2 regions of the Vibrio sp. 1078-1 genome follow, and region 1 is predicted to be linked to the other one. Evidence: riboswitches for the same ligand, from Rfam matches in the RefSeq annotation. Region 1 holds a riboswitch; the other holds the start of a gene.
What was found. Region 1 has a riboswitch for cyclic di-GMP ahead of R7190_RS04530 (TfoX/Sxy family DNA transformation protein). Riboswitches for the same ligand answer to the same signal wherever they lie in the genome.
Positions count from the first base shown of each region.

Region 2: it holds a riboswitch for cyclic di-GMP, as region 1 does, so the genes downstream of both, gbpA (N-acetylglucosamine-binding protein GbpA) here and R7190_RS04530 (TfoX/Sxy family DNA transformation protein) in region 1, are expected to answer to the same signal.

Region 1 is NZ_JAWOWM010000002.1:125,209-134,127, forward strand. It holds gene topA (type I DNA topoisomerase) at 1-2,068, shown strand, start outside; gene glgC (glucose-1-phosphate adenylyltransferase) at 2,677-3,894, shown strand; gene glgA (glycogen synthase GlgA) at 3,884-5,341, shown strand; gene R7190_RS04515 (alpha/beta fold hydrolase) at 5,451-6,254, shown strand; gene R7190_RS04520 (DUF2007 domain-containing protein) at 6,286-6,606, opposite strand; gene R7190_RS04525 (TVP38/TMEM64 family protein) at 6,627-7,313, opposite strand; gene R7190_RS04530 (TfoX/Sxy family DNA transformation protein) at 7,428-8,018, opposite strand; cyclic di-GMP riboswitch class I at 8,135-8,224, opposite strand; gene purR (HTH-type transcriptional repressor PurR) at 8,512-8,919, opposite strand, start outside.
Region 2 is NZ_JAWOWM010000001.1:288,104-297,022, forward strand. It holds gene R7190_RS01265 (patatin family protein) at 103-975, shown strand; gene gbpA (N-acetylglucosamine-binding protein GbpA) at 1,029-2,492, opposite strand; cyclic di-GMP riboswitch class I at 2,591-2,691, opposite strand; gene R7190_RS01275 (fasciclin domain-containing protein) at 2,964-3,464, opposite strand; gene R7190_RS01280 (cryptochrome/deoxyribodipyrimidine photo-lyase family protein) at 3,545-5,026, opposite strand; gene R7190_RS01285 (DUF6482 family protein) at 5,135-5,440, shown strand; gene R7190_RS01290 (rhodanese-related sulfurtransferase) at 5,509-6,489, opposite strand; gene R7190_RS01295 (alpha/beta fold hydrolase) at 6,945-8,240, opposite strand; gene R7190_RS01300 (D-alanyl-D-alanine carboxypeptidase family protein) at 8,451-8,919, shown strand, end outside.

The DNA.
Region 1 (8,919 bases):
TTTACTTTGGAAAAAAGTGGCTCGTGGTTTATCTGCTGGTCGCGTGCAGTCTGTTGCGGTGAAACTGTTAGTTGAGCGCGAGCGTGAGATTAACGCGTTTGTACCAGAAGAATTCTGGGACATTCATGCGAATACGAAAACGAAAGACAAAGCGGACTTTAAACTGCTTGTTGCTCAGAAAGACGGTTCTGCGTTTAAGCCAGTTAATGAGGCAGAAACCAAAGCAGCGATGTCTGTACTTGAGAATGCAAGTTACGAAGTATGTAAGCGTGAAGACCGTCCTACAAAGAGCAAGCCTTCAGCACCTTACATCACCTCTACGCTTCAACAGGCAGCGAGTACACGTCTGGGCTACGGCGTGAAAAAGACCATGATGCTAGCTCAGCGCCTCTATGAGGCCGGTTACATCACTTACATGCGTACTGACTCGACTAACCTAAGTGCCGAGGCTGTGGACGCTGTACGTGACTTTATTGGTTCTGAGTTTGGTGATAAGTACCTGCCAGCGAAACCATTGACGTACGGTAGCAAAGAAGGGGCACAGGAAGCGCACGAAGCGATCCGTCCTTCAAATGTGGGTGTTAAGGCGGAAGACCTGCAAGGTGTCGATGCTGATGCGCACAAACTTTATGCTTTGATTTGGAATCAGTTTGTAGCGTGTCAAATGACGCCAGCAGAATACGATTCAACAACCATCAGCGTAAAAGCGGCAGAATACACGCTTAAAGCGAAAGGTCGTATCCTTAAATTTGACGGCTGGACTCGTGTACAGCGTCCAATGGGCAAAAACGAGGATACAATCCTTCCTGCGGTACAACTTGGCGATAAGCTAAGCTTAGAGTCACTTGACCCTAAACAGCACTTTACAAAGCCACCTGCGCGCTACACTGAAGCAGCACTGGTTAAAGAGCTAGAGAAACGAGGTATTGGTCGTCCGTCGACTTACGCATCGATCATTTCTACGATTCAAGATCGTGGCTACGTGAAAGTTGATCAGCGCCGTTTCTACGCTGAAAAAATGGGTGAAATTGTTACTGACCGCCTTGATGACAGCTTTAACGATTTGATGAACTACGACTTTACTGCGCGTATGGAACAGAAATTGGACCAAATCGCTGAAGGTGAAGTGAACTGGAAAGCTGTGTTAGACAACTTCTTTGCTGATTTTACTGGCGATCTTGAAAAAGCGGAGCTGGATGAGTCAGAAGGCGGTATGAAGTTAAACCACATCGTCATGACAGATATCGAGTGTCCGACGTGTAGCCGTCCAATGGGCATCCGTACTGCTTCAACAGGTGTGTTCTTAGGCTGTTCAGGTTACGCGTTACCACCAAAAGAGCGTTGTAAGACAACCATCAACTTGGGTGACGAAGAAGGTATTATTAACGTTCTAGAAGAAGACGTTGAAACCGCAGCTCTTCGTGCTAAAAAGCGTTGTCCGATCTGTGAAACAGCGATGGACGCATACCTGATTGATGACAAGCGTAAGATGCATGTTTGTGGTAATAACCCGAACTGTGAAGGCTACCTTGTTGAATACGGCGAGTTCAAAGTAAAAGGCTACGATGGTCCAGTTGTTGAATGTGACAAATGTGGCTCTGATATGGTGCTTAAGAACGGTCGCTTTGGTAAATACATGGATTGTACGAGCGAAACGTGCAAGAACACTCGTAAGATCTTGAAGAATGGCGAAGTCGCGCCCCCGAAAGAAGATCCTGTTCATTTCCCCGAGTTGCCATGTGAAAACTCAGATGCGTATTTCGTACTTCGTGATGGTGCTTCAGGTCTATTTATGGCGGCAAGCAACTTCCCGAAATCGCGCGAGACACGTGCTCCTTTGGTTGCTGAACTGGCACGTTTTGAAGAGCGTTTACCTGAGAAGTTCAAATACCTAGCGACCGCACCGCAAGAAGATCCTGATGGTCGTCCTGCAGTTGTACGCTTTAGTCGCAAAACAAAAGAGAACTACGTTCGTTCGGAAGAGAATGGCAAACCATCTGGTTGGACAGCGCTCTTTGTTGACGGTAAGTGGGAAGTCACTGATAAGCGTAAAAAAGCGAAAGCATAAAAACGTACGATCTAAGTAATGTAAAAAGGCAGCGATATCGCTGCCTTTTTTGCGTTTTGTTTTTGCGTAAAGGCCACTGTGTTGTTCGTATAGATCTTTGCTGCTTTGACTGAGTTTTGCTGACGCGAGAAGATCCCAGTATCAATATTTCGTAGTCGCTGATGTATTTTTTATGTAAAAAATATTCGTTGTAACTTTCATTTTGCATTCACATATTTGTTATACATTGGGCTAAAAAATCGGCGGTGTAGTGAATCCGTTCGTAAATTGTTTTCACAATGTAATCGTTTGCTTTTCCATGTGTGATCTAGATATCGTCTTGAGTACGCAAGAGCTGTATGGTACACAGAATGGCGTATTAAAAATTGTAATTTAGAACCCGCTTAGATAATTTATTACAAAAATTAGTGCAACTGTGTGCATTGTTTGCGTCAAAAAATAAGGAAAGAGTGGACGTTGCATACTGGAAGTGCCGTAGCTTTTTTATCCGTGTTGTAAGAGTTCACAGAAACTCAGAGACGGTTGCTAAATGTATTCGCTTGACTCCCCGAGTATGACTCATTCAAGCGAGTACCAAATCCAAGCTATAACGATATGGAGAACAACAAATGGCTGGTGTTTTGGGAATGATTCTTGCTGGCGGTGAAGGCTCTCGTTTGAGACCTTTAACGGAATCTCGCAGTAAACCTTCGGTACCGTTTGGTGGTAGTTATCGATTGATCGATTTTGCTCTAAACAATTTTGTTAATGCGGATCTGATGCGCATTTACGTCCTAACCCAATTTAAATCTCAATCTTTATTCCATCACTTAAAAAAGGGGTGGAACATCAACGGCATTACAGACCGCTTTATCGATCCTATTCCCGCTCAAATGCGTACTGGTAAACGTTGGTACGAAGGGACGGCGGACGCGATCTATCAAAACCTGCGTTTTATGGAGTTAGAGGAACCAGAGCAAGTTTGTATTTTTGGCTCTGACCATATCTATAAGATGGATATCAAACAAATGCTGAACTTCCACTCAGAAAAGCAGGCTTCTCTGACGGTATCTGCATTGCGCATGCCACTAAAAGAGGCGTCGCAATTTGGGGTTATCGAAGTGGATAGCGAAGGCCGTATGATTGGCTTTGAAGAAAAACCAGCAAATCCGAAGTCGATTCCTGGTGACCCTGATTACGCTTTAGTTTCAATGGGTAACTATGTTTTTGAAGCTCAGGTACTGTTCTCAGAGTTGGTCGAAGATGCGGATAATGAAGCTTCATCACATGATTTTGGAAAGGACATCATTCCAAAGATGTTCCCTAGAGGTGATGTGTTCGTGTATGACTTCAGTACCAACAAAATCAGTGGCGAAAAAGAAGAGGTGTACTGGCGTGATGTCGGAACTATTGATGCGTACTGGCAAGCGCATATGGATCTGCTAGAAAAAGATGCACCATTTTCGCTGTACAACCGTAAATGGCCATTGCATACCTACTACCCACCATTGCCACCTGCGACATTTACCGACTCTGATAATGGTCGTGTGCAGATAATCGATAGTTTAGTGTGTAATGGCAGCTATGTTAGAGGCTCAAGAATCGAAAAGTCGGTGCTTGGTTTTCGCAGTAATATTGCTTCTGCTTGCGATATCAGCGAATGTATACTTCTTGGTGACGTAAAAATTGGCGAAGGATGTGTTTTACGTCGTGTGATTGTCGACAAGGATGCCGATATTGCTCCTGGTACTCAGATTGGTGTGAATCTTCAAGAAGATAAAAAACACTTCCACGTGTCTGAGGAGGGCATTGTTGTTATTCCGAAAGGGGCTCGAGTTGGCTACTAACTACTTATCTATTCTGTTTGTAGCTTCTGAGGTTGAAGGCCTCATTAAAAGTGGTGGCTTGGCAGATGTTGCCAAGGCACTACCGGAAGCCCTTCAAAACCTACAGCAAGACGTAAGAATTACCATCCCTGCGTACAGCAGTATTGATAAACTCGCAGACGCAGAAGTTGTATTAGAAACAGAATTAACATCATGGCCGCATACGGAGTATCGAGTTTTGCGGCTCATGTTAGGTCAAAATCCTGTTTACCTGATTGATTGTCCGCCGTATTTCAATCGACCATCAATGTATGCGGAGAACAACCAAGCGTATACTGATAACGGCGAGCGCTTTGCGTTTTTTAGTGCAGCATGTCTCGACATGTTACCCAAGCTCGCCTTTCAACCTAATATCATACACGCGAACGATTGGCACACAGGTCTTGTTCCATTTTTGCTCAAGCACAGGTATGGCAATGATCCGTTTTTTGCTCATACTAAAAGCGTCATTTCAATTCACAATGCGGTCTTTAAAGGAGTATTTAGTTATGAAGACGTGCAGTGTTTGCCAGAGTTTCATTGTAGAAACGTTCCCGATGCTGCGGTGAGTGCAACACATATTACGATGCTTAAAGCTGGTGTAATGAATGCAGATAAGATAAACGCGGTTAGTCCTACGTACGCAGAGGAACTAAAAACAGAGCTTGGCAGTCACGGCATGGCTTGGGAGTTTCAGCAACGCGCGCAGGACTTAGTTGGTATTTTGAACGGTTGTGATTACAGCGCTTGGAATCCGGAAACTGATACCTACTTGCCGGTTAATTACTGCGCCGACCAGCAAAGTATGTCGCAAGGGAAGAAAGCTTGTAAAAAAGCATTACAACAACGACTAAATTTGCCCGAAAAAAATGTAGCTATGTTCGGTATGGTTTGTCGGTTGACCCAGCAGAAAGGCGTTCATTACTTGTTGCCTGCTTTGGCCGATTTTTTGAAGCACGATGTTCAGCTAGTTGTCGTTGGGACCGGAGACCCTGTTCTTGCAGCTCAGCTACGAGAGGTTGCCGCGCAGTTTTCTAGCAAATTTGCCTTTGTAGAAGCGTATGACAATGAACTTGCGCATATCGTTGAAGCTGGTTCTGATTTCTTCTTGATGCCTTCTGAGTTTGAACCATGTGGCTTAAACCAAATCTATAGTATGGCTTATGGGACATTACCGATAGTACGCGGTGTTGGTGGCTTAAAGGACAGCGTTAGCGATTATGATGTAAACCCATCTGAAGCAACGGGGTTTGTTTTTTTCGAACCGACACCGCAGGCATTGTTGTTAACGATGCTAAGGGCACTGTTGCTCTACGCTCAAAACGAGCCTGAAGTGAATAAAGTACAGTTGCACGCGATGCAACAAGACTTTTGTTGGCAAAAGGCCGCAGAATCTTATTTGCAGCTTTACCACTCAGCGTTAGTTTGACTTAAAATTGTAACGAAAGGCACCGAATGAGGTGCCTTTATTATCTTGAGTAAGGGGAGTGTGGTAGGATGGCTTTTTACTCAATAGCACGATCTTTTTGATACTCAATATGACCCAGCCGCTACTTTTTCATAAAACCTATTTGCACCCTACTAGTAATGAGTGGGTTGTATTTGTGCACGGTGCTGGTGGTAGCTCTTCTATCTGGTTCAAGCAAATTAAAGCTTACAAGCAACACTTTAACTTATTGCTGATCGATTTAAGAGGGCATGGAAAGTCAAATCAGTTACTTAAAGAGCTCATTGCTAGCCGTTATACCTTTACGGAAGTTACCCAAGATATTTTGAAAGTATTGGACCATTTAAAGATCCAATCCGCTCATTTTGTCGGTATGTCGCTTGGTACTATTATTGTTCGAAACCTTGCTGAATTGTCATCAGAGCGCGTACGTTCGATGGTGCTCGGCGGTGCTGTCACAAGGCTTAACACTCGTTCTCAGATATTGGTGAAATTAGGTAATTTTTGTAAGCATATCCTACCGTACATGTGGCTCTACAAACTGTTCGCTTATATTGTTATGCCTCAAAGAAGCCAACGAGAATCTCGCCACCTTTTTATTCGCGAAGCCAAGAAGCTTTGCCAAAAAGAATTTAAACGTTGGTTTATTCTTGCCGCTGATGTAAATCCGTTAATGAAATATTTTAAAGATCGAGAGTTACCCATTCCGACTCTTTACTTAATGGGCGACAGGGATTACATGTTTATTAAACCTGTCAAAGAAATGGTTGCAGCACATAAGCTCAGCATTCTACGAGAAATCCCGAATTGTGGTCATGTATGCAATGTAGAGCGTCCAGAAGACTTCAATCAACACTCCATCGAGTTTATTAAACAGCAAGCTGTATGTGCTTAAAACTGAGTGCATCCACTGAATAGGAGAGCCGCTATAGCTCTCCTAGTTGATATCCACATTGCCAACATGCACCAAATTGCCCTTCGTTTATTTCATGACATTTTGGGCATTGCCAATCTTGATACTCATGCCTATCGGATTGTTTTCGATATGCTTTTACTATTTCTTCAGCTTTCATCTTTTGTGCCGTGTCAAAAAGCCACACATAAGGATCGGTATCATCACCAAACGGCAGTTCTCCTTTTAGGCCGAAAATACCTTCTCCGCGAACTTCACAGTAAATTTGTTCCACTTTAAGCAGCTCACATACAATGTGTGCTTCTGCTGGGTTTTTAGCGATAAATATTTTCATCAAAATACCCACTTCACCAATTACGAGTTTTGCTGACTTGGTGTCGGCCTTACTTTATTCATAACCCATTTAGTGATGATTGGAAATAGTCCCAATAGCGCAAAAGACGCTAATACTGCGGGTGAAACAATGCCCGATAGGCTTTCAATTGTTGCTAATTGAGTACCTGCATTCAGATATACGGCTGTGCCTGGCAGCATACCTATTTGGCTAGTGAGATAAAATCGACCTACAGACATCGGTGTTAAGCCCATCAGTAAGTTGATTAGAAAGAAAGGGAATACAGGGATTAGACGCAAGGAAAATAGATAAAAAGCTCCGTCTTTTTCGACACCTTGATTAATTGCGTTGAGTTTATTTCCGAATTTGTTTTGTACCCAGTCACGCAATAAGTATCGGCTGCTCAAGAAGGCCAGTGTTGCCCCCATAGTGCTAGCGAAAGAAACCAGTAGCAAGCTTGTCCAAAAACCAAATAAGGCTGCACCAAGTAAGGTGACTACTGCCGCTCCTGGGATAGAAAAAGCGGTAATTGCAATGTAGGTAAAAAAGTAAATCGCAGCCGAGAATACAAAATTCTGATCGATGTATGTAGTTAGTGCTTCTTGTTGGGCTTTTGCATTCTCTAAGGTTAAATACTGGCCAAAGTTAATACCTAAAAAGACGATAGCCGCTAGTAGGATGAGACCTAATATCAGTTTCTTATTCATAATTTTGATTCCAATTTGGGATATATGTAATAAGACAGTAGGAAAACCGAAAAAATTTCACAAAAAAACCGCAGATTAGACTGCGGTTTTACAAGATAGTTTTTAGGCCGACTTTTATTGGAGGCCGTTCATCAACTCATCTCGGCGAGCTTGAGGTACCACACTCCAATGAGTGCCGTTGATAGCACCTTCTAGTGCCCATAGCAACTCAATGTTGACGGTTGCAGAGTGCGTATCTCTTATCGCTTTATAGGCGTTAAGCGCACCTTCCTCTTCAAGCTTCTCTACGGATTCGATGCCGGCTTTTTTTAGCATGCGCTCGGTAGCCAGTCGTAAGTTAGGCAAATCTTTCAAACGGTTAGGTTTTGTACTTGCTTGCTGTTCTTTCTCAAGCTTTGCCTTTTTCAATGATTGATTCGCTACTTCGATTAAGCGTTCGCTTGATTCCCATAAATCGCTGGAAATAGCGTAGTACTTTGTAACGACTGGAAAGCCACGTTTTTTATAAACGTAAGGCTTTAGCCCTTGTTTCTCGAAGTCAGATGAAGTTTTTTGGTCTGCTCTGATATGAAGCTGATTGTTTACCACTAGTGCAAACATTGTTTCATCAGCGAATAGTCCGAAGCCACCAAACATTGAGCGCGACTTGATATTACCAAGTGCCTCAAATAGCTTCATAGAGTCTTTGAGTATCGGTTTATCCATGTTTTGTTATCTCGGTGTAATTAATATTACGCCACCAAAAGTCAGGTCCGAGAGAGTAGCAAACATGCGTAAAAACAATGTCATTACAGAGTAAAGTCATTGCTTACACACTTGCCATCGGTAACCCCGCTACCTTCCATATCGTAATATGGTTCAGGCCGGAGGCTTTGCGTCCCACTCTTTCGAATGGTTTGCCCTGTGCGTGACACAATGAGCATACTTCTTATATTGAATTAACATCACGGTTTAGCGTTAAAAGTGTGATATCGGTTCAATAAAAATGATAGATTGAATGCTCTATTTTGCATATGGAAAGGTGCAAATTGGCCTTTGAAAAGGAGTTCTTAATATATATTACATTTATATAAAACAGGGAGTTAACGTTAGTCAATTGTTATTAGAGTGGTGTGAAGTATTAGAGAATGCTTAATTTTTCCAAAAAAATAAGCGCCCCTGTAGAGCGCTTATTTAACACGGTTAAATACAGTAAAATTTAGTTCATTTTTTTCACAGTATTTCGAATTACAAGCTCAGGTTGCATTTCGAAAATTCGTTTTTCGTGTTCTTTATCTTTGATACGCTCAAGTAGAATTTCGAATGCATTTTTACCAACACGACGTTTAGGTTGGTGGATAGTCGTTAGCGGTGGAGAGAAGTATTCTGCAAGCTCGATGTTGTCGTAGCCGATCACTGAAATATCTTCAGGAATTTTGATCCCGTTTTGTTGCAAGCGGCTCATTAGGCCTAGAGCCATTGTGTCGTTAAAACAGAATACCGCCGTCGGGCGCTTGTCCATTGCGGTAATTTTATCTGCAACTAATACGGCCGTATCACATTCAAAGTTACCTTCAAGGATCCAGTCTTCATTTACAGCTAGGTTCGCTTCGCTCATTGCGCGACG
Region 2 (8,919 bases), on a different contig from region 1:
AGAGAGAAATAAATAGACTTCACCTATTTCAATAATAAGAATATTCAATTGTTGTGATTGCACGAATTTCATTACTCTTTTGGCAAGGAGAATGGGGGAAATATGGCAACAAAAGCAATTGTAGTAGAAGGTGGCGCGATGCGAGGCGTCTTCGCAAGCGGAGTGTTAGATGCGTTTTTAGAGCAGAGTTATAAACCGTTTGATTTTGCAGTCGGTGTATCTGCTGGTGCATCAAATTTGATTGGGTATTTGACCGACTACCCACATCGCAGTATTAACGTCATTACTAAGCTGGCCACAAGCAAACGCTTTTTTGACCCGACTCGCTTCGTTAAAGGTGGGGACCTCATCGATGTGAAGTGGTTGTTTGAAGAATCTAATCGCTTGTATCCCGTCGATGAAAATAAACTGTTTAATGGCGTTCCTTTTCTCGCAGCGACAACAAATGTAGATACAGGGCAAGCAGATTACTATCGCGTGACACGTGATAATTTTCACCATGCGATTGAAGCGACAACAGCGTTACCGATTGCCTACAAGCATACCCCTTGTTTTTCTGGTGGTTGTTATACCGATGGTGGGGTCGCTGATTCTATCCCAGTGCGTGAGGCTTATCGTCGAGGGGCTCGCGACATAACCGTAGTACTCTCTCACCCGCTGAATTATGCCAAAAAACCAGTTAAGACCACATGGCTGATGAAGAAACTGTTTGCGGAGCACCCCAAAATGGCGGATGCGATGTTAAGACGTGCAGATAACTATAATCAATCATTAGAGTTTATTCGTAACCCTCCACCAGGAACACATGTTAGGGTGATTGCCCCACCAGATAATTTTCATGTTCAGCGCTTATCAATGCGACAATCCGTTTTACTAGAAGGGTATGAAATGGGGCTGATTGAGGGGCGAGCGCATCTCACTAGTTTATCTGGTGTTCATGGTTTAGACCGGGAAAGCTGTCATTTTTGCGTTTGATTATAAAAGAGCCTCATAGTGAGGCTCTTTTTACTTAACGTTCAAAGGGTGATTTAGTTGACTTTATCCCAAGCCATCTCCCAGTGTGAACCTATTCCAGGCTCGTAATGGTTTGCGCTTTCTTTCCACTGCATACAGTAACCAGAGTATGGGAAAGGTTTACATTGATAAATGCCCCCGTCGCTGGCAAGCACTTTTGTGCCCGCCGTGTAGCTAGATAGTCCTTCAGGGAAGACAAAATCGTACTCACCAGATGGTGGTGGAGTAACTGACTCTTCTTTTAAGTGAAAGTCGAGTGTTTGCTGATCCACCAAGTTGCCATCTTTATCCTTAATACGTGTTACGAGCATATGGTGACCCGGCTCCGATTTACTTAAAGCGAGCGATATCGCCTCTACCGAGCCGTCTTTCATTTCGTTTGCCCAACTTGCAAGTGGTTCGCGATGGTGATTGTAAACGGTGAGTTCTGCATTTAAATCGCCTTCAGCAGTTAGTGTCAGATCCAACGTTGTCGGTGTTGACTCAATGATATACTCGTCTGCTAAGCCATCTACTGTGAGTGAGTATTCTGGGACAGGAGTTTCAATGTTATAGCCGATCTCTACTCGCTCAAGGCCGCTATTTGCTTGCAGATACACCGGATTAGTACCATAAACAGGAGTGAATTTATCCTCTGCATACTGCCCGGCTTGCAGTTTTGCTTGTTTTTGGTTTAGCTTAGTCGCGAGTGCGTAAGACCAGTTTTTCGCTTGGCCCATTGCTGCATCGGTAATTTCTAGTTCAGTTCTATACGCCACGTTTTCACCTGCTTGATCAAATACGCGTGTATAAACCGAATCCCCAATATTTAAATCCATTGTAGGAATAATTTGACCGCCTTGCTTCCAATCTGGAATAACGGGACTGTCACCATCAAATTTCACATCGATCACGTTATAAAATGAGGCTGCAGTGTCGCCAACATCCCATACTGCCAGGATGACATGGTATCCCTCGCGAGTAGGCACATTACATTGATGGCTTACCTGTTTCGGGGGTTGAACCATATTGCCGTCGATGACACAGAAAGGAGTTAGATCAAAAGAGTCTCGTGATAGTGAAGCGTTTGGGTTCCAATCAGGCTTGGTGATGTAATATTTCCAGTCGCGCGTCACGTGGTTAGCGGTAAATGTCCATTCAAAAGTTTGTGTACCTGCTTGAATAGGGCGTTTTACCCAGCGGTCGGCAGTTTGCTCATCAAGGGCAGCTGCTAAAGCGGTTTCGGCACTCGCTATTTTACCATCGCGAGGCCCTGTTTCGGGAAAGCCATCAGGGCCTTCAACGCTTTGCGGTTCATATTGAATCGCACCGCAGTTATTATTTTTTTCGTTAGTATCTGGCGTTGGATACTTACATAGTGCCGAGCGACTTGCAGCGACACCACCATTGGTTTCTGATACATAACCGTGAGCCGCAGCACCTGAGCTAATGCTTGCAAGTGCTAACGCGAGTACGGATTTGGTTGGAAATGATTTCATCACATGTCCTCTGTTATGGCTGACAAACTAATGTCACACTCCGGCGCATGCTGAGCATAAAGCAACTCTACAGAAATTGGACTTCTGTAACACTGCGTCATGGTAACCCCGCTATCATGAGCATTCTTTTAGATTTTTAAATGCTGACAGACCGGAAGCTTTGCGTCCCACCCTTTCGAATGGTTTGCCGAAATGTGATTGAGCAGCCAAAATTTAGCTTAAGAATTTACATGTGGAAAAGTAAACGTCACTGACATGGAATCCTGTTCTCAAATTGAAAGATAACGATATCTTAACCTCGTCAATATTGTGCAGTGTTGTCTTGCAAGGTATTGATTTTAATTTTGTTTTTATCTTTTTTATAGTCATCGTGAATGAGTGGGGGTTTGTTGGGGATAAGTGGAGAGGAATCGTGCTAAGGGTGGAAGAAGTTCTGTCTAAAGGGCGGAGTGTACCGCCCTTTGAATGGTGTTATTTCGGCATGATGACAGTATCAATCACGTGAATGACACCGTTTTTAGCTTTCACATCGGTTGCAATGACATTTGCATCGTTAACCATGACTTTATCGCCCATGGTTTTAATCATCACATCTTGCCCCTGAACCGTAGTCGCTTTGTCTAGCTTAACAACATCGGCAGCCATCACTTTCCCTGGGACGACGTGATAAGTCAAAACAGATACTAACTTGTCTTTGTTTTCCGGCATTAAGAGCATGTCGACTGTGCCGTCTGGCAGTTTTGCAAAAGCGTCATCCGTTGGTGCAAAAACAGTAAATGGGCCTTCCCCTTTGAGAGTGTCAACCAAGCCCGCTGCTTTTACCGCAGCAACAAGCGTATTGAAAGAGCCGTTTTCAGCGGCAACGTCGACAATATCGGCTTTCATCATGCCATGCTCATGAGCCTTGACGGGAAGCATAAAAGATAACGTCACCATCAGTGTCGCCGCGATAACTAAGATACGTTTGAACATAATGTGTTCCTTACTAGTTGAGGGTACAACTGGTTCCCTGGAGTGTGTTTGCATTTGTACGCATTGTGATTGAGAGATGATCATCGCGTCCTACTTTCTTTTGAGGGTCTAACATGTCGCGCAAGAATTCGTCTGCCTTCTTGTTTCACATCGGCTCGTTTCCGCCACGTCCATAAGCGCTCTCTTGCTGCCTTAGCTGCGTTGTCTGGTGTGATAATAGGTGCAAGGTAACGGCTATCTGGCTGCAACTGATACATGACAGCTTCCATCTGGGTCATTGTCCAAGGCTCGAATAAAAGAGGGGGAGGAACCATTTGCAATTCAGGTACCCACTTGTAGATGAACGTGCCGTCAGGATCATGTTCTTGGGCTTGCTTGATCGGATTATAAATACGGATTGTGTTAGTCCCGGTTACTCCTGCTTGCATTTGGAATTGTGGGTAATGAATTCCGGGCTCAAAGTCGAGAAACAGTTGCGCTAAATGCGTTACACCTACTCGCCAATTCATGTTCATGTGGTGAGTAAGAAAGCTAACCAGCATGGCACGCATGCGAAAGTTAATGTAACCAGTGTGGTGCAAACAGCGCATGCAGGCATCAATCAAAGGTACGCCAGTATGCCCGGATTTCCATGCTGCTAACTTTTCTTCATCGAAAGTACTACTTTGTTTAATCAATGGTTCGTAAGCCCGATTAACGCAGTAAAACTCCATGTCGTATTCCGATTCGAATTTTTGGATGAAGTGACAGTGCCAATGAAGCCGTGAAGACAATGCAATTAAGCTGCGACGAAACCCAGCGACTTGCCAGTGTTTCAAAAGGTATTGATAAACTTCACGCAAGGATATGTTACCCCAAGCGAGATATGGAGAAAGTCGAGTACAGGCTGTGCGTGAGGCTGTGGGACTAGAAATGCTTCGATAGTAATCACGACCTCGACGATGGAAAAAGTCCTCTAGTGTTTTCCAAGCGAGCCGGCTTCCTCCCGTTTGCATTCCTTTGCATTTTGATAGCCAGGATGATGGTGGCGAAAACGAACAGCCGAGAGCTTCTGCATCCAATGAATGCAATAAGTCGGTTTGGAGCTCAATAGGGCTTATTGAGGCTCTCATGACAGAGTCCCAATGTTTGTCCCAACCTTGCCGGTTTATTGCACCTCTGATTACAGCACCGTGTTCGAATTCAAACCAGTCGATGTTCTGCTCATACAGCCAAGCGGCAACTTGTCGGTCTCGTTCAAAGGTGCAGTTGAGTCCTATTTCTTGGTGAGAAAAAACAGCGTTGATTTGATATTGCGCTTGAATTGATTGGAAACATGCTAAGGCATCGTCAAACAGCACCGTGATTCGATGCCCATACGCTTTGAGCGTTTCATCCATGTCTTGCAGTGATTGCCAAACAAATCGCCAGTGGCGCTCAGAATAGTGTGGGTTGTTCAATAGCAATGGTTCAACAATATACAAAAGCACAGTTGGGTGCTTTGTTGATAATGCTTGAGTTAGTGGTTGATGGTCAGTCAGCCTTAAATCTCGCTTTAACCACACGACATTGATTGTTTGCATCGGAATCCTCTTTGTTTCCGATGTTGTACGCAAGTAAACCGAAGAAATCTCATCCAATGATCGGTTTTATTCTACAAAACGTAGAGGTAACTTTCAGGGAGGTGACACATGGCAATACCATTGAGTAAGTTACAAAAATACTTCTATGTAGACAAATTGGTCATTCATTCGCTTGATCTCGCATTGTACCAGGCATCTGTCGTGATTGATGGAGAAGCGCAATTTATCACTGATGACAACGGTATCTTTTTGAGGGCTCATTCCCTGATCGAGATGCAAAAGAAGTGCAGGAATATCAAAGCAAATAAGCAGGTTTTAGTACATCAAAGTGCTTATGATGAAATGGTGGGGCTACCCGAAGGCAAAAGAGACAATCAACTAGAGGTATTGGTGAGGGATACAAAATTGTATTGAAAGAGTATTGTTGCGTAGTAAAAGCGAGCCACCTTACGGCAGCTCGCTAAATATAAGGAGAGTTGGGCTTAGTCTTGTTTACGCTGCGCTTCTTTTTGCGCGTACTTAGCGGCACGTCGGGCTTCTCTTTGCTTGGCACTTTCACCACCAACATGCTGCTCGCCTCGCTGCTCTGCAAGAACAACTTGTTTTTCACGCTCGCGGAATCGAGCAATTTGTTCTTCTGAGTGTGTGCCGTGACATTTTGGACAGCTCACGCCTTGCTCGAACAATTCTGACTGTTTGTCTTCTTCAGTGATCGGTAGACGACAAGCGTTACATAAATCGTAATCTGCTTTTTCTAGCTGGTGGTTCACTGCAACACGACCGTCAAATACGTAACAATCGCCTTCCCACATGCTCTCTTCTTGAGGAACTTCTTCAAGATATTTAAGAATGCCGCCTTCTAGGTGGTAGACCTCATCAAAGCCCTGTTCTTTCATGTAAGCCGTTGATTTTTCGCAGCGGATACCACCGGTACAGAACATCGCAACTTTCTTGTGTTTTGCCGGGTCCATGTTTTCTTTTACATAGTCTGGGAATTCACGAAAGGTTTCAGTATTTGGGTTTACAGCGCCTTTGAATGTCCCGATCTCGATTTCGTAATCATTACGTGTATCGACAACAAACACTTCAGGATCAGCAATAAGATCGTTCCACTCTTGAGGTTTCACGTAAGTACCCACCACGTGGCGAGGGTCTATACCTTCAACACCTAATGTTACGATCTCTTTTTTCAGTTTCACTTTGGTGCGATTGAATGGCTGGGTCTCAGAATACGACTCTTTGTATACGGTGCCAGTCAAACGAGGTTCGTTGTTTAGCCACTCCAGTAGCGTATCAATACCTGCACGATCAGATGCAACAGTACCGTTGATACCTTCACTTGCCAGTAGTAATGTTCCGCGAATATGGTGTTTTTCCATCAACGCAAGTAATGGCTCGCGTAGCTCTTGATAGTTATTCAGCTCAACAAACTTGTACAGCGCACAAACTACATACTGACTCATGAGGTTTCCTTTAAAAATACAGGTGGTCAACGACCTTAAAATTTTAGCGGCACGAAGTATACCTGACTAAACTAGTCGGAAATACGGACAAATTATACGGATATTATGAGTAGGCGGGGCCTGGCGGTCTTTGATAGGGGGAGCATGTCCGCAGGTGAAGCCGCTATGTGTTCAAATTATAAGCATTAATTATAGTGGGTTAGGTAGGTTGGAGCCGATACTTTTGGTTTAAATTTATGCTGTTTTGGGCCCTTCAAAAAAGTTAGGCGCAAGAAGCACCAAGTAATCACCGGAGTCATTGACAAGGAAAGGACATGTCGCAGTTTTATACATGAGGTGGTGAGGGATAAAGGTTTAGGGACAAAGAGTGAATGACTGATCGCCATTGTTCATAAACCGCTATAAACGCCTTTTCATCAAATACTAAAAAGGCGTATTTCTAACGTCTGTCCTGCTTATTTCAACGCAGCTGCGGTCTGTTTACCCATGGCAATGAGCCTGTCGAGAATGCGTTCACCGTCGGCACGCAAACCGTTGTGCTCGTACTCGTTGGTGATCCACGCTTTTGAATTTGGGATTAACGCGAGCGTCTCTCGGCTGATATCCATTTCAACAAACATATCATCGGCGTAAACGGCGCAACTGACAGGCACTTTATTTTGAGCCAGTTGATTTTGATCGTACAGCGCAGCCCAATCGTCTTTCGCGGCCAATATTTCTGCGGCGTCTTTTAGTGGTTTAAGGTTGACGTATTGGTCGAACATCCACGGGAAGACCATTTCCCCCGTAAAGTAAAATGGCTGGCCAAGTTCATAATTAAACTCTGGTCGGGTTTGGCGAACACGGTGCGCACTCCAACTCGACGCAAAGCCTTGGCAGTAAATCGATTCATGCAAAATGGCGTAGATCGGGTTGGTTTGGAAGTTTTGCTGCGCCAACATATCGTTCAAGAACTCATAGCGAAGTTGTGGTTTGCCGTTCACTTCAATCAACGCGCTTTCTAGCCAATAGTAAGTTGGCAAGAAAGTATCACTCACACCAAAATTGATGCCGATTTGTTGAAATTGTTCCACCGTGAAGCGTTGACCATTTGGTAGGTACTCTTCATTTTCCAGCAAGTGATTCGCAATGTTTTGGCAAAGTTGTTGCGCACTTGGAAATTGTTGGAAGAACGCTTGGTTTTTCTCCATGGTGCGTTTGAAGGTGGCTTCATACACATCGTCGGCATGACGCGAGACTGATGGCACGCCACCTGTGATGTAGCTTTGTAGCAAGCTGTCTGGGAACAAAGACAAATAGGTGAGGGAGCAAAACCCACCAAAGCTTTGACCTAAGATCGCCCATTTTTCGACGCCAAATTGCTCACGAATGTATTCCGCGTCGCGCACGATGTTATCCGCTCGGAAGTGGCTCAAGTAGTCTGCTTGTTGCTCTGGCGTGAGGTGAGCAAGCGTCTGGTGATTAATTACGCTGCTGTTGCCCGTACCGCGCTGGTCGAGAAGCAAAACTCGGTACTCTTGCAGGGCGCGTTTTACCCAGCCATTATTGCCGTTTTGACGTGGAGAGGGAAAGCCAGGCCCGCCCTGAAAGTAAACCAACCAAGGTTTGGTCGATTCTTCATCGCCAACTAGGCAAACCGAACGGGCGAAGACTCTAATGGTGCCTTTGCTTGCGTCTTGGTAATCCAGAGGAACGGTAAAACTGTGGGGAGTGTAATGCAATCCTGCGTCGATAAATGATTGAGCGTTCATTGTTATCTTTATTTCCTTATTGAGGGGTAGCGCTACTTTACTGCGAATGGCGCGAAGAACCAACGCTATTTCCCAATTGCCTCTTCAGTTCTATACCTTGGTCAAATCAATGTAAGTTCAAGAAAATGAAACGATTAGCGACTGGTGCAACTGGTTGAGTGAGCTATGCTCAATAGAGTTGCGACAAAGTAAGAGCATGGAGGAAGTCGGATGAAAGTGTCACTGGCTCGATGGACAATTGTGACTTGTTTAATGAGCGTACCTACTTTTGCCGTTGTTACGCCCAACCCACCTCAGTTACAGGCAAAAGGTTACGTATTAATGGACTTTCAATCCGGTGCCATTATTGCCGAGCATAACGGGCGAGCAGGCCTTGCTCCGGCGAGTTTAACCAAGTTGATGACCGCTTATGTAGTTGGACAAGAAATCAAAGCGGGGCGTTTGAAATGGGATGATGTTGTCACCGTGAGCGAAAACGCGTGGTCGGCCAAGTTTCCCGGTTCTTCTAAAATGTTCATCAAACCGAAAGATGAAATTAGTGTTGCGAACTTAATGCGCGGCGTGATCATCCAATCAGGAAATGACGCGTGCGTTGCACTGGCTGAGCACGTTGCAGGCAGTGAACGCGGCTTTGTCGCCTTGATGAATGGTTGGGCGGAGAAATTAGGACTGCAAGACA